Regions from separate parts of the Novosphingobium sp. SG754 genome, predicted to be linked through region 2. Evidence: predicted binding sites of a transcription regulator. Region 2 holds the regulator's gene; each other region holds the start of a gene.
What was found. The regulator LexA, encoded in region 2, represses DNA repair genes until DNA is damaged. The targets are predictions, from matches to a motif close to GTTCCNCNCTTGTTCT.

Region 1: uvrA (excinuclease ABC subunit UvrA) is a predicted target of LexA. The motif match lies at 2,628-2,643, and genes of this name have one in related genera.
Region 3: FHW97_RS07100 (ImuA family protein) is a predicted target of LexA. The motif match lies at 3,182-3,197, and genes of this name have one in related genera.

What each region holds. Positions count from the first base shown of each region.
Region 1 is NZ_JABGCC010000001.1:533,490-538,190, reverse strand. Features, by position in the region: gene uvrA (excinuclease ABC subunit UvrA) at 1-2,617, opposite strand, end outside; gene FHW97_RS02450 (ABC transporter ATP-binding protein) at 2,731-3,468, opposite strand; gene FHW97_RS02445 (iron ABC transporter permease) at 3,483-4,466, opposite strand; gene FHW97_RS02440 (ABC transporter substrate-binding protein) at 4,463-4,701, opposite strand, start outside.
Region 2 is NZ_JABGCC010000004.1:41,887-46,587, reverse strand. Features, by position in the region: gene FHW97_RS10880 (ComEC/Rec2 family competence protein) at 1-182, shown strand, start outside; gene FHW97_RS10875 (hypothetical protein) at 384-2,099, opposite strand; gene lexA (transcriptional repressor LexA) at 2,414-3,103, opposite strand; gene FHW97_RS10865 (molybdopterin molybdotransferase MoeA) at 3,161-4,396, opposite strand; gene moaC (cyclic pyranopterin monophosphate synthase MoaC) at 4,393-4,701, opposite strand, start outside.
Region 3 is NZ_JABGCC010000002.1:566,700-571,400, forward strand. Features, by position in the region: gene FHW97_RS07080 (LysR family transcriptional regulator) at 1-742, opposite strand, end outside; gene FHW97_RS07085 (CoA-acylating methylmalonate-semialdehyde dehydrogenase) at 847-2,349, shown strand; gene FHW97_RS07090 (GNAT family N-acetyltransferase) at 2,354-2,857, opposite strand; gene FHW97_RS07095 (DUF1778 domain-containing protein) at 2,839-3,132, opposite strand; gene FHW97_RS07100 (ImuA family protein) at 3,244-3,987, shown strand; gene FHW97_RS07105 (DNA polymerase Y family protein) at 4,019-4,701, shown strand, end outside.

The DNA.
Region 1 (4,701 bases), on a different contig from region 2:
TGGTGGCCTGCTGCCCCACCTTGACATAGCCCAGGCCCACTTCGCCCAGCATAGCCATGCGATCGCGAATCGGGGGCACGGCCTTGAAGAACTCCACCGCGTCTTCGATCGTCATGTCGAGCACGTCGGCGATCGAGTGGCCCTTGAACTTCACCTCCAGCGTCTCGCGGTTGTAGCGCTTGCCGCCGCATTCCTCGCACGTCACGTAAACGTCGGGCAGGAAGTGCATCTCGATCTTGATCAGGCCATCGCCCTGGCACGCCTCGCAGCGTCCGCCCTTGACGTTGAAGCTGAACCGCCCGGCCTTGTAGCCGCGCGCCTGCGCCTCGGGCAGGCCGGCAAACCAGTCACGGATCAGGGTGAACGAACCGGTATAGGTCGCCGGATTGGAGCGCGGGGTGCGGCCAATCGGCGACTGGTCGATCTCGATCACCTTGTCGCAATGTTCCAGGCCCTTGATCGCGTCATGCGCGCCGGCCACCACGCGCGCGCCATTGAGCACACGGGCAGCACCGGCCTGCAGCGTATCGATGGTGAGGCTGGACTTGCCCGAGCCGGACACGCCCGTGACGCAGCAGAACGTGCCGAGCGGAATCTTGGCCGTCACGTTCTTGAGATTGTTGGCCCGCGCGCCTTCCACCACCAGGGACAGGCCATTGCCCTTGCGGCGCTTCTTGGGCACCTCGATCCGGCGCGCGCCGGTCAGGTATTGCCCGGTCAGGCTGTCGGGATTGGCCAGGATATCCTCGAGCGTACCCTGGGCAACGATCTCGCCGCCGTGGACGCCCGCGCCGGGGCCGAGATCGACGACATAGTCCGCCGCGCGGATCGCATCCTCGTCATGCTCTACCACGATCACCGTGTTGCCCAGGTCACGCAGCCGCTTCAAGGTTTCGAGCAGGCGGTCGTTGTCGCGCTGGTGCAGGCCGATCGAGGGTTCATCGAGCACGTAGAGCACGCCCGACAGGCCCGAACCGATCTGGCTGGCCAGGCGGATGCGCTGCGATTCCCCGCCCGACAGCGTGCCCGAGGTGCGATCGAGGTTGAGGTAATCGAGCCCGACATTGTTGAGGAAGCCGAGGCGTTCGTTGATTTCCTTGAGGATCGCCTTGGCAATCTGGCTCTGCTGGCTGGTCAGCTTGCTATCGAGCGTGGCGAACCATTCCAGTGCATCGCTGACCGACAGGCGCGTGCTGGCAGAAATGTCGTTGCCCGCCACTTTCACGCTCAACGCCTCGGGCTTCAACCGCGCGCCGTTGCAGGTTTCGCAGGGTTGCGCGGTCTGGAACTTGCCCAGTTCCTCGCGCATCCAGGCGCTTTCGGTTTGCAGCATGCGGCGATTGAGATTGCCGATCACGCCTTCGAACGCCTTGGAAACGGTGTAGCTCTTCTTGCCGTCGATGAAGGTCAGCGGCACGGCCTTGCCCGCGGTGCCATGCAGGATCACGATCTTCACCTCGCCCGACAGCTTGTCCCACGGGGTATTGAGGCTGAAGCCGAAGTGATCGGCCAGGCTGGCCAGCACCTGCATGTAATAGGGGCTGGGCGGATTGGACTTGGCCCAGGGCACGATGGCGCCCTGCTTGAGGCTCAAATGCTCGTTCGGCACGACCAGTTGCGGGTCGAACAGCAGCTTTTCGCCCAGCCCGTCACACGCCGGGCAGGCCCCCTGCGGCGCGTTGAACGAGAACAGCCGAGGTTCGAGCGCATCGAGCGTGAAGCCCGAGACCGGGCAGGCAAACTTTTCCGACAGGACAATGCGGTTGTCGGGCAAGCCGGCGCCCTTGAGCTGGCCTTTAGCAGTGCCCTTCTTGGCCTTTTCCGGCGCTGTCTCGCCATTCAATTCGGCCACGGTCGTATCGGCCAGGTCGATAAAGACCAGCCCATCGGCCAGCTTGAGCGCCTGCTCGAAACTGTCGGCCAGGCGCGTCTGGATGCCGTCCTTCACCGCGATGCGGTCGACCACCACCTCGATATCGTGCTTGTACTTCTTGTCGAGCGCGGGGGCGTCTTCGATGGCGTAGAGTTCACCATCAATGCGCACACGGGTGTAGCCCGCCTTCTGCCACTCGGCGAGTTCCTTGCGGTATTCGCCCTTGCGGCCGCGCACCACCGGCGCCAGCAGATAGGCGCGCGTGCCCTCGGGCAGGGCCATCACGCGATCGACCATCTGGCTGACGGTCTGCGCGCTGATCGGCAGGCCAGTGGCCGGCGAATAAGGCACGCCGATCCGAGCCCAGAGCAGGCGCATGTAGTCATAGATTTCGGTGACCGTCGCCACGGTCGAACGCGGGTTGCGGCTGGTGGTCTTCTGCTCGATCGAAATGGCCGGCGAGAGGCCGTCGATGTGCTCCACATCGGGCTTCTGCATCATTTCCAGGAACTGGCGCGCATAGGCCGACAGCGATTCGACATAGCGCCGCTGCCCTTCGGCATAGATCGTGTCGAACGCCAGGCTGGACTTGCCCGAACCCGACAGGCCGGTGATCACCACCAGGCTGTCACGCGGCAGATCGACATCGATCCCCTTCAGGTTGTGCTCGCGCGCGCCGCGCACGGAAAGGGTGGTCAGCGCGGAGCGAGCGGCGCCGGGCGCACGTGTGGGGGCGGTCGACATGAAGGGCAATGTTCCAGATTTGTTCGATTCACGCAAGCCTGTCGCAGCGCAGCAAGAACCGCGCAAGATGGCTCGGTGGGCAAGGGCGATTGCCCCCTGATGTGGGGAGCCGATCAGCCGATCGCAAGCGCGCGGGTGCGCCCATCGCCCACCCAGCGTGCCTTGACGCCCCAGACCCCGGCTAGCACGCCTTCGGCCAGCGCCAGGTGCGGCGCGCCATTGGCGGCCACGGTGCCACGGTCGAGCACGATGACGTGATCGGCATGGTTCATCGCCAGGGCAAGATCGTGCAGCACCACCACCACGCCCACGCCTTGCCCTGCCAGGCGGCGGAAATGGGCGAGCAGCGCCTGCTGGTGCGCCAGGTCGAGGGCGGCCAGCGGCTCGTCTGCCAGGATCCAGCGCGGCTGCCCGGCCAGGACCCGCGCCAGCAGCGCACGGGCCCGCTCCCCGCCCGACAGCGTGCCCACCTCGCGCCCGGCAAGGCCGGTAAGGTCAAGCGCCTGCAACGCTGCCATGGTTGCGGCCGCGTCTATCCGCATCGGTGTGCGGTGCGGCAGGCGGCCGAGCCGCACCAGCGTTTCCACCGTCACGTTCCACGCCACCTCGCCCGCCTGCGGCAGATAGCCGATGGCGATCGCCCGCTCCCGCGCGGTCAGTTCGGCCAGGCGATGCTGCCCCAAAGACACGTGCCCGCCATCGGGCTCTTCCAGGCCAGCAAGCGCGGAGAGCAGCGTGGACTTGCCCGCCCCGTTGGGCCCGCAGATCGCGGTCAGGCGCCCAGGCGAAAGCCCCACGCGCACATCGCGCAGGCGGCCCACCATGGTGACGGCATCGGCAACAAGATCCATGGCCCCGGTGCCTCTCAAGCCAGGCCGCGCCGCAGGCGCAGCAAAAGATGCAGGAAGAACGGTGCGCCCAGCAGGCTGAGCGCGATGCCCAGGCGCAGCTCGCCGCCCGCCAGCGGCAGGCAACGGCACAGCGTATCGGCCAGCAAAAGTAACAGGGCCCCGGCCAGCGCGCTGGGAAGCAGCAGGCTGGATGGGCGGCGATCGGTGAACGGGCGCACGATATGCGGCACCATCAGCCCGACAAAGCCGATGACCCCGGCCGCCGAAACCCCGGCACCCACAACCAGGCCCACGCCCACCACCATCAATCCGCGCAAGGCCACCGGATCGAGGCCCATCGAGCGGGCCGCCAGTTCGCCCAGGGTGAGCGCATCGAGCGCCGGCCCGGCACGCCACAGCAGCACCAGCCCCAGCGCGGTGAGCGGCGCGGCCAGCGCCACATCGTGCCAGCTGCGATCGGTCAGCGCGCCCATCAGCCAGGTGACAATCTCGGTCAGGGCAAAGGGATTGGGCGCCAGGCTGATCGCCAGGCTGGTCAATGCGCCAGCCAGGCTGGACAGCATCATGCCGGCCAGCGTGAACAGCGCCACGCCCCCGGCCAGGCCCGTGCGCGGGCCCGACGCGATCAGCGCCAGCAGCACCATGCCCCCGGCCGCGCCCGCCAAGGCCATCGCCGGCAGCGCGAAAGGCTGCACCGCAAAGCCGGTAAACAGCGACAGCACCGCACCTAGCGCGGCGAGCGGCGCCACCCCGAACAGGCCGGGATCGGCCAGGGGATTGCGCAGATAGCCCTGCATCGCTGCACCCGCCGCGCCCAGTCCGGCCCCGACGATCACCGCCAGCACCGCGCGCGGCAGGCGCAGTTGCGCCAGGATCACCGTGGCATTGGCACCGGCCGGATCGAACGGATTGATCCACACCTGCCCGGCCAGCAGGCACAGCGGAAACAGCACGAGCAGCAAGCCACCCAGCACCAGGGGCAAGGCAGCACGGTTCATGGCATCGCTTCCAGCTCTTGGCGCACCGCCACCATGCGGTTCAGGAACCGGGGAATGGTTGGGCCGCCGCAATAGATCAGGTTGGGGGAAATCGGCACGCGCGCGGTGTGGCGCAGCGCCGCGAGCGCGGGATGGAACAGCAGGCGGTCTTCCTGCGGCGCGGCCTGATCGGCCAGGGTGCCGCGCGGGGTGCCCACGGCCATGATCACGCGCGGCGGATCGGCCAGCATGCGCT
Region 2 (4,701 bases):
CAAGCTGTCACCCCCGCTGGCTCAAAGCCGACCGCCGCCTGCTGCGCCAGACCGGCGGCCTGGCGATCTATCTGGCACAAGGCAAGCTGGTGACCGTGGCGGAGACGGAAGGCCAGCATGGCTGGTTTCCGGGGCCAGAGCTTTGGGTGGGGAAGGTGGCGCGCGGGGGGAAAGAGATGTGATGGGCGAGGGGCAGCTTTGATTCTGGGGCGACCTGCTTAGTATTCTAAATCCTCGACTTTCGACCAGAGCTGGTCGTTGCGATCGGCCACGGCGAATGTCCACTGCTGGAAGAGCCTGTCATAGGAACGCAGAAGCTCCAATAAGCGCTGCGCGCGTTCCACAGGGTCATTAAAACTAAAGACGGCAGGCAGCGCGTTCCGTCACGGCTCGGCTTCACATTGGGACTCGATCGATTGCAGTTCCGCTGCGATCCGCATGCACAGGTCCGAAAAATGGTCCTTGAAGCTACCGAAGTTAGCTATGGCGTCCTTTGCCGCTTGCGCCGCTTCGGTGCCTCTTGCGTGGCCTTGCAACTTCGACCGCAGCCACTGCGCCTCCCGCAGCCCCGACAGCTTAATCTGCTCATCCCGGTAACGACCGACGTTCAGCAGCTTTTCTAACAACGCCAGCGTGCGGTCCCCGTCGGTATATTCGGCCGATAACCGGTCAAGGCGCTGGCGCAGGGGCTTCGTCTCGAAGCCTTCGACGACAAGCTTCGTGAGGTCCATGATGGCTTCGGCCCACTCATCCTTGCTCGCCGTTAGCGGAATGTTGGCCCGATCCATCAAGTCGGGATCACGCAGTTTCCACCATTCAACTTTGCGGTCTCCCCATCGCCGAACAATGGACATAACTTCCTCGCGCGGGTGCCGGAACGTAACAAAGTCACCTTGGAAGTCATTGACGATGGCGCGCTCCGAGATGCTTGCCTGTGGCTCGACGTTGTAGGCCAGCCAGTGCAACTGCTCCGTGTACGGCAGGGCACGCAGATCGCAGATATAGGCGTGGACCTGACCCGCCTCATTCACGTCGTAGCCGCGCAGGCGCCATGCCGCCCGGCAGCTCACTTCACGATCTTTGATTGTGTATTTTTCGCGGTCGGTTTTGTATTTTGACAGCACCTCGGCTCGAAAGAAGGCTGCGGATAGCTCGAACGGTAGATCGTTGCCTTCAGCCTGAAAATAATTGGTAGTGGCTGCGGGGTCCGTGGAAATTTTGGCGAGTCGCTGATTGCGCCAATCATGCGCAACGAACTCAACGTACTGTTTGGACTTGTTCCAGCTCCAGCCATCCGTCACCCCCTGAAGCACCTGGTTAGCTCCACGGCGCGGGCGCATGATCTGGATGCCGCGCGTGTAGGCGCAGCGTCCACAGTGGCGCTGTCGATAGAAGAAATCGGCGGAATCGACATGAACCACTTCATTAATGTCGTCTGCCCATCCATTGAATTCGCTATGCTTCAGCAAAGTGAAGTCGAACATTCGCACCAGTGAGCAACGTGCGATGGTGAGGTATTCCTCTAGCTCTACCCAGCTAAACGAGACGAGCCGTACCTCTTCGCCATTGCGATTTAACGTAACGGATGCACAGTGCCGAAGGTCACCGTGTTCATCGAAGCGACAATAGGCACTTTCCTCTGGTCGCCAGTGGATACCCGCCAGATGTGTGTATTCTTGATTCACTTCGATGTAGTCGCGCCCGTCACCGCTCCATCCCTCAAACGTGCGCGCGAAAACGAGATCGCGCCCCTCATCAAGCGCCTTTGAGCCCCTATGATGGTTATCCCGCTCGATCCACATCCCACTCCGGCCACCGCCGGACACATAGCCGGCGATGCTGACATACGGATTGCAACTCCATCGCAGCAGGTCATCCGGCGCTGCGACCTCTAGCGCTTTGTTCGGCACCACGATCGAATGAATGAACGTGTAGGGACCAGACCCGTAAATGACTATTTCGTCAGCGTTCGCATTTTGCTTGAGGAAATCCAGGTGCTGACCAGCACCGAGCCATTGCAAGTATTGTGCGTCATCCGACGGTAACTCGTCGATCTTCCGGATCTTCTCGACGATTTTTTTGTGTGGAAAGCTGGGCATTCGGGAACACTACCATACCCAGCATGTGAGGAGAATTGCACTTTGTACAGGAAGCAAGCAATTAAAAGCATCTTTGACGACGCGCTAGTCCCCATCTGCCAGGTCATTCGCGTTTTGGGTGTCTACTCAAGTGAGCCGTGACCGGATGCCTAATTTGGGGAAGCGAGGGAAGCGCCTTCCGAGGGTACTACGAGAACGACGAACGCTCGATGTTCCGCTTTCCAAAGAAATTGTCATTCGCCATCACGATTGAGAACGGCAAGTGTATTCCACTTAAAAACATTCCAGATTAGCGATTCAGCGCAATAGCACCCTCAATGATACCGCCGCAGCAGCCCTGCCAGCTTGCCTTGCACTTCCACTTCGTCGGGCGCGTAGAACTGGGGGTTGTAGGCGGCGTTGGCCGGGTCGAGGCGGATACGGCCTTTTTCGTGGTGGAGGTATTTGAGAGTCGCTTCCTCGCCGCGCACCAGGGCAACGACGATTTCGCCGTCGCGCGCGGTGTTGGTGCGGCGCACGAGGGCGTAGTCGCCGTCGAGGATGCCGGCGTCGACCATCGAATCGCCCGACACTTCCAGCGCGTAGTGCTCGCCAGAACCGAGCAGGGCGGCGGGCACGGGCAGCATGGCCGAGCCCTCCATCGCCTCGATCGGGGCGCCCGCGGCGATGCGGCCGTGGAGCGGGATTTCGATCACGTCGTTCGCGGCCACTGGCGCCGGGCGCGGGGTGGTGGACGCGGGGGCAGTGGGGCGTGGTGCGGGAGTGCGCGCGGCGGCCTTGGTCGCCAGGCTTTCCGGTTCGCGGATCACTTCGAGGGCGCGGGCGCGGTTGGGCAGGCGGCGGATGAAGCCGCGTTCTTCCAGCGCGGAGATCAGGCGGTGCACGCCAGACTTGGACTTGAGATCGAGCGCTTCCTTCATTTCTTCAAACGAAGGCGAAATGCCGGAATCATCAAGGCGCGTCTGGATGAACGAGAGCAGTTCGTGCTGCTTGCGCGTGAGCATCCGCAAGTCTCCTATGGCGAACGAATGCGGAACGAATAAGCAACCAAACCGAACCCGTCAAGCAAATCCGCCAAATTCGAGCAGATAGATCGGCACCTTGCTCCCTTCCGGTTGCATCGCCGCGCCGGCCTCGCGCTGCACCAGGCAATTGGCGCGGGCAATCGGGGCGATCGCGCCGGAATCCTGCAACGGATCGAGTGTGACGGAAACGCCATCCCAATGGCCGCGCAGGAATTCGGTGCGCCCGCCACCGGCCGGCATGGGCTGGGCCAGTGGCATGTGCAGCGGGCTGGGCAGTGGCTGGGCGGCACCCAGCGCGGCGCGCAGCAGGGGCAGCATGAACAGGTGCGCGGTGACATAGGCCGAGGCCGGGTTGCCCGGCAGGCCCAGGATCACCTGCGGCGCGGCGCGGTCTTTGGCGCTGCGTTGCCCCACCAGCAGCGGCTTGCCCGGCTTGATCGCCACGCGCCAGAAATCGATGCGCGCGCCCACCGCCTCCAGCGCGGGGCGAACCAGATCGTGATCACCGACCGAGGCGCCGCCACTGGTGACGATGATGTCAGCTTCGCGCACGCTATCGAGCGCGGCGGCCAGGGCATCGAGCCGATCGGGCACCGGGCCGATGCGCTGCACGTCCACCGGCAGGGCGGCGGCCATGGCGGCGAGCATCGGGCCATTGCTGGCCGGAATCTGGTGGCTTTGCAGGGCGTGGCCGGCGGCGGCCAGTTCATCGCCGCTGTCGATCACCGCCAGGCGCAGGCGGCGGCAGACCGGCACGTGGCCATGCCCGGCGGCGATAGCCAGCGCGATCTGCGCCGCGCCCAGCCGCGTGCCGGTGGGCAGCAGGGGGTCTTGCGCGGCAAAATCCATGCCCGCAGGCCGGATATGGCGCGAAGGCGGCAGCGGCGGCGTGCCGGTGAGGGCGAGCGCGGCGCCATCGCGCGCGCAGTCTTCCTGCAGCAGCACGCAATCGGCGCCAGCGGGCATCGCCGCGCCAGTGCTGATCCGCACGGCGTGGCCGGGCGGTACCGTGCCGGCAAAGGGATGGCCGGCAGCGCTTTCGCCCACCACGGTCCAGGGGCCGGGCAGATCGGCACTGCGCAGGGCATAGCCGTCCATCGCCGAAAGCGCGGTGGCCGGCTGTGTGCGCGCGGCGACGAGCGGCGCGGCGAGATAGTGGCCCAGCGCCTCTGCCGTGGCGCGATGGTCGATCGGCAGGCGGGGGGCGAGGGCGATGAGCCGTGCTTGCGCCTGTTCGAGTGGCAGGGGCGGCTGGCGCGGCGGAGCATTCATGGCGCGGACCAATCGCCCGATTTGCCGCCGCGTTTGGCCACCAGGCGTACGGCCTCGATCACCATGCCCTTGTCCACGGCCTTGGCCATGTCGTAGATTGTCAACAATGCCACGCAAGCGGCTGTCATCGCTTCCATTTCCACGCCGGTCTTGGCCGTGAGAGAGGCGGTCGCGGTGCATTCCACCCCGCCATCGACAAAGCCAAATTCCACCGCCACGGCATCGAGCGAGAGCGGGTGGCACAGCGGGATCAACTCGCCGGTTTTCTTAGCGGCCATGATCCCGGCGATCCGCGCGGTGGCCAG
Region 3 (4,701 bases), on a different contig from region 2:
GATCACCATCGGCGGCAAAAGTGTGCAGCAGGCCCACGCCTCCACCTGCCTGCACCGCCGCCAGTTGCACCGTGGCCGATGTGCAGCGGAACTGCGCCTGCATGCCCGGCGCCACTTCATCGAGATAGCGCAGTTCGGGCCAATCGATCAGATCGTCGATATAGGAAATCAGCCGATGCTGCGACAGGTCGGCCACGCTGTTCGGCACGCCATGCTGCTCCAGATAGGCCGGCGCGGCATAGAACCCCACGGTGAATGCGGCGAGTTGCCGGGCATAGAGCCGCCCGCGCGGCGGTCGCTTGAGCGTCACGGCCAGGTCCGCCTCGCGCTGGGACAGGCTGACAGCGCGGGTTTCAGGCGCCAGTTCCAGTTCGATCCGGGGATGGCGGGCCATGAACAGCGGAATGCGCGGCGCCACCAGATAAGTGCCAAAGGCGGCCGGGGTCGCCACCCGCACTGTCCCGGTCAATTCGGTATCCACCCCGCCCAGCGCGCTGTCTGCTGCATGGGTTTCCGCCTCGATCCGCTCGGCATGCAACAACAGCGCGCGGCCCGCCTCGGTCAGCCGCGCGCCGCTCGGCGAACGATCGACCAGGCGCGCGCCCAACCCGCTTTCCAGGCCGTCGAGCCGGCGCGAGACGGTGGAATGATCCAGCCCCAGCGCCCGCGCCGCGCCGGTCAGGCGGCCGTGGCGGGCCACTTCCAGAAAGATCCTCAAATCATCCCAATGTCGAATGCGCATGGTGTTCCTGTAAATTTGCACGGCCTGTTTGGCAAAATTGCCTGTATCAGGATATTCCTGCACGTTCTACAATCAGGCATCAGACTTTTTCCGGGAGTGTTGCCATGCGCCAGATCGACCATTTCCTGAACGGTGCCGCCGTTGCCGCCACCTCTGGCCGCAAGAGCGACGTTTTCGATCCCAACACCGGCGAAGTGCAGGCCCAGGTTGGCCTGGCGAGCGAAGCCGATGTGGATCAGGCCGTTGCCCTGGCCGCCTCCGTGCAGCCGGAATGGGCCGCGCTCAATCCGCAGCGCCGTGCCCGCGTGATGTTCGAATTCAAGCGCCTGATCGAGCGTGACATGAACAAGCTGGCTCATGCCCTTTCGGCCGAACATGGCAAGGTGATCGCCGACGCCAAGGGTGATGTGCAGCGCGGGCTGGAAGTGATCGAGTTCGTCTGCGCCATTCCCCACCTGCTCAAGGGTGAATATACCGAAGGCGCCGGACCGGGGATCGACGTGTTCTCGATGCGTCAGCCGCTCGGCGTGGTTGCCGGCATCACTCCGTTCAATTTCCCCGCGATGATCCCGCTGTGGATGTGCGGCCCGGCGCTCGCCACCGGCAATGCCTTCATTCTCAAGCCGTCGGAACGCGATCCCTCGGTGCCGGTAATGCTGGCCGAACTGTTCATCGAGGCCGGCGGCCCGGCCGGCCTGTTCAACGTGGTGCATGGTGACAAGGCGGCGGTCGACGCCGTGCTCGATCACCCGCGCATCAAGGCGGTCAGCTTCGTCGGCTCGTCCGACATCGCCAATTATGTCTATCAGCGCGGCGCCCAGGCGGGCAAGCGCATGCAGTGCATGGGCGGCGCCAAGAACCATGGCATCGTGCTGCCCGACGCCGATTTCGACCAGGTAGTCAGCGACATTCTCGGCGCCGCCTATGGCTCGGCAGGCGAACGCTGCATGGCTCTGCCCGTGGTGGTGCCGGTGGGTGACAAGACCGCCGACGAGTTGCGCGCCCGCCTGATCGACGGGATCGCCGGCCTCAAGGTGGGCATTTCCACCGACGAAGCCGCCCACTATGGCCCGGTCGTCACCGCTCAGCACAAGGCGCGGATCGAAAGCTATATCCAGATGGGCGTGGACGAAGGCGCCGAACTGGTCGTCGATGGCCGCGGCTTCTCGCTGCAAGGCTATGAAAACGGAAATTTCCTGGCCCCCACGCTGTTCGACCGCGTGACACCGGAAATGCGCAGCTATCAGGAGGAAATCTTCGGCCCGGTGTTGCAGATCGTGCGCGCGCACGATGTCGATGAAGCCATCGCGCTGGCCACCAACCACGCCTATGGCAATGGCGTTGCCATGTTCACCCGCAACGGCGCCGCCGCCCGCAACTTTGCCGCCAAGGTGGAAGTGGGCATGGTCGGCATCAACGTGCCGATCCCGGTGCCGGTGGCCTATCACAGCTTTGGCGGGTGGAAGCGCTCGGGCTTTGGCGATCTCAACCAATACGGCATGGACGGCGTGCGCTTCTACACCCGCACCAAGACCGTGACCCAGCGCTGGCCCAGCACCTCGGGCGATGTGGTGGACCAGAGCTTCGTGATCCCGACGATGAAGTGAAGCATCACGGTAGAGCCGCGATCAGCGTCTCTATGGGCAGGAACAGGGTTCGGCTATCGGCCGGATATTCCAGGAAGTCGGCGCATTTCAGGTAAAAGCGCCGAGCCTGCTCATTCTTGGCGTGAACCATCACCGCGCCGATGCCGATGCTTTGTGCCGCCAAGGCTATGCGGCGCAGGGCATCGGCCAGCAAATCGCTTCCCAAGCCCTGGCCGGCATGGCGCCGATTCACCGCAAGGCGCCCGATGATCGATACCGGGATCAGATCAGGCGCGTTTCGGCGCAGGCGGGATGGTGCTTCCCGCCGCTCTACTGCACCTGCCAGGATACACACATAGGCCGCCACTCTGCGATCATCGCATACCACATAGGTACGCGCGAAGCGCCCCTCGTTGCGACGCGCCCTCTGTTGCAACCAGGCATTGAGCGCCGGCTCTCCGCAATCGAACTCGTCAACCTCATGGTCATCGGCCAGAGGGACTGGCGCAGTCAGTCTTCCTGTTGCCATGTCGGCACCCGCCGCATCAGTGCCTTCAGCCTCGGGCCAGGCTCGGGCGGATTGTCCAGCGCGGCCATGAAGGCCGCATGGTCCTGGCTTTCCAGTGCGAACAATCGCTGATCGAGCAAGACGTCGATCGCTTGTTGGCGCGCGCTTTCGATCATGAATTCGGTGCGGGTCTTGCCCAGAATGGCCGCTGCTTCGTCAATAAGCTGGCGGGTGGCAGCCTCGATCCGCAGATTGATGCTGCCCTTGCTTGGGATCATTTGGGGAGACTGGTCCATGGCGTGAATATCCGCCTTTGTATGTACAATGTCAATACAATCGCAACCCTATCCCCACCTGTTCCAACGGCCAGCCTCGACAGGGAGTGAGAAATGGAACATAATAGGAACATGGAAAGTGTTTCCTCCTCGATCCTCACCACCCCGGCCTGGCGCCTGCGCCCGGCCTTGCAGCGTCCCGTGCCTGTGCTGGCGGCGGGCCAAGTGCATGAAGTGCATGGGCAAGGTGATGATCGCGCGGCCGGGCTTGCTTTTGCCTTGGGGCTGGGCGCGGCGAATCGCAGTGGCACTGTGCTGATGGTGCGTAGCGGCAGGCGCCAGTCGCTGGCGCTCTACGGTGAAGGACTGATGCTGCTGGGTATCGATCCGGCGCGGCTGCTGCTGGTGGAGGCAGGGGACGCCGCCACTCTGCTGCGCGCCGGGCTGGAGGGCGCACGCTGCCCTGGCCTGGCGCTGGTCTTGCTGGAAAGCGAAGGCCCCTTGAAGGGCTATGATCTGACGGCCAGCCGGCGCTTCGTGCTGGCTGCCGAACGCACGCAAACGCCGGTCGTGCTGTTGCGCCATGCCGCAAAGGCGCAACCCAGCGCCGCACATACCCGCTGGCAGGTTGCCAGTGCGCCATCCCAACCCCTCGCAGCGCCACCCGGTGCGCAAGTGCGTCCGCCCGGCTTGCCGGCTTTGGCGGTAGAGGCGCTGCGCTGGCGGGGTGGGCCAGCGGGGCAAACGTGGCATTTGCAATGGGATGAACAACATGGCGGTTTCCGGGACACCACCGGCACCCCCAACCGGAGCGAAAACGGAAAGGCGGCGCCATCTGGCGCTGTACTTCCCCTGGCTACCCTGCGAGCGGGTTAGGGCCACATCGGCAGAACCGCTGCCCGCAGGTGTGCCACTGGCCCTGGTGGCACGCAGTGGCCAGGCCTTGCGCCTGATGGCGGTAGAGCGCGACGCCGCTCGCCATGGCCTGGCCCCTGGCATGACCCTGGCCGATGCGCGTGCCCGCTGCCCCGATCTGCTCACCCTGCCCCATGATCCGGCCGCCGATGCCACGCTGCTGGCGCACCTGGCCACGGCGATGCACGCACTGACCCCCAGCGTCATGCCCGATCCCCCCGATGGCTTGCTGCTGGATATCAGTGGCTGCGCCCACCTCTTCGGATCGGAAGCCAGGATGGTGGAAAAGGCTTCTGAAATTACGGCACTTTCCACGATCCATGCCCTCGCCTGCAATCCGGCCGCGGCGCGTGCGCTGGCCCGCCACGGCACGCCGGCCCAACGCCGTGCGGAGGATGTGGCGGCCCTGCCGGTGGCCGCGCTGGACCTGAGCGAGGAGGCCGCCAGCGCACTGCGCCGCGCCGGGCTCAAGCGTGTGGGCGATCTGGCCACACGCCCGGCCCCGGCCCTGGCTGCGCGCTTTGGCGAAGGGGTGGTGCTGCGCCTGCGCCAGTTGACTGGAGACGTTGCCGCCCCCTTGGCCCCGCAACCCATGCAGGCCCCGATCCGGGCCGAGGCCCGCTTTGCCGAGCCCATCGCCCGCACCGACGACGTGCTCGAGGTGGCCGAAGATCT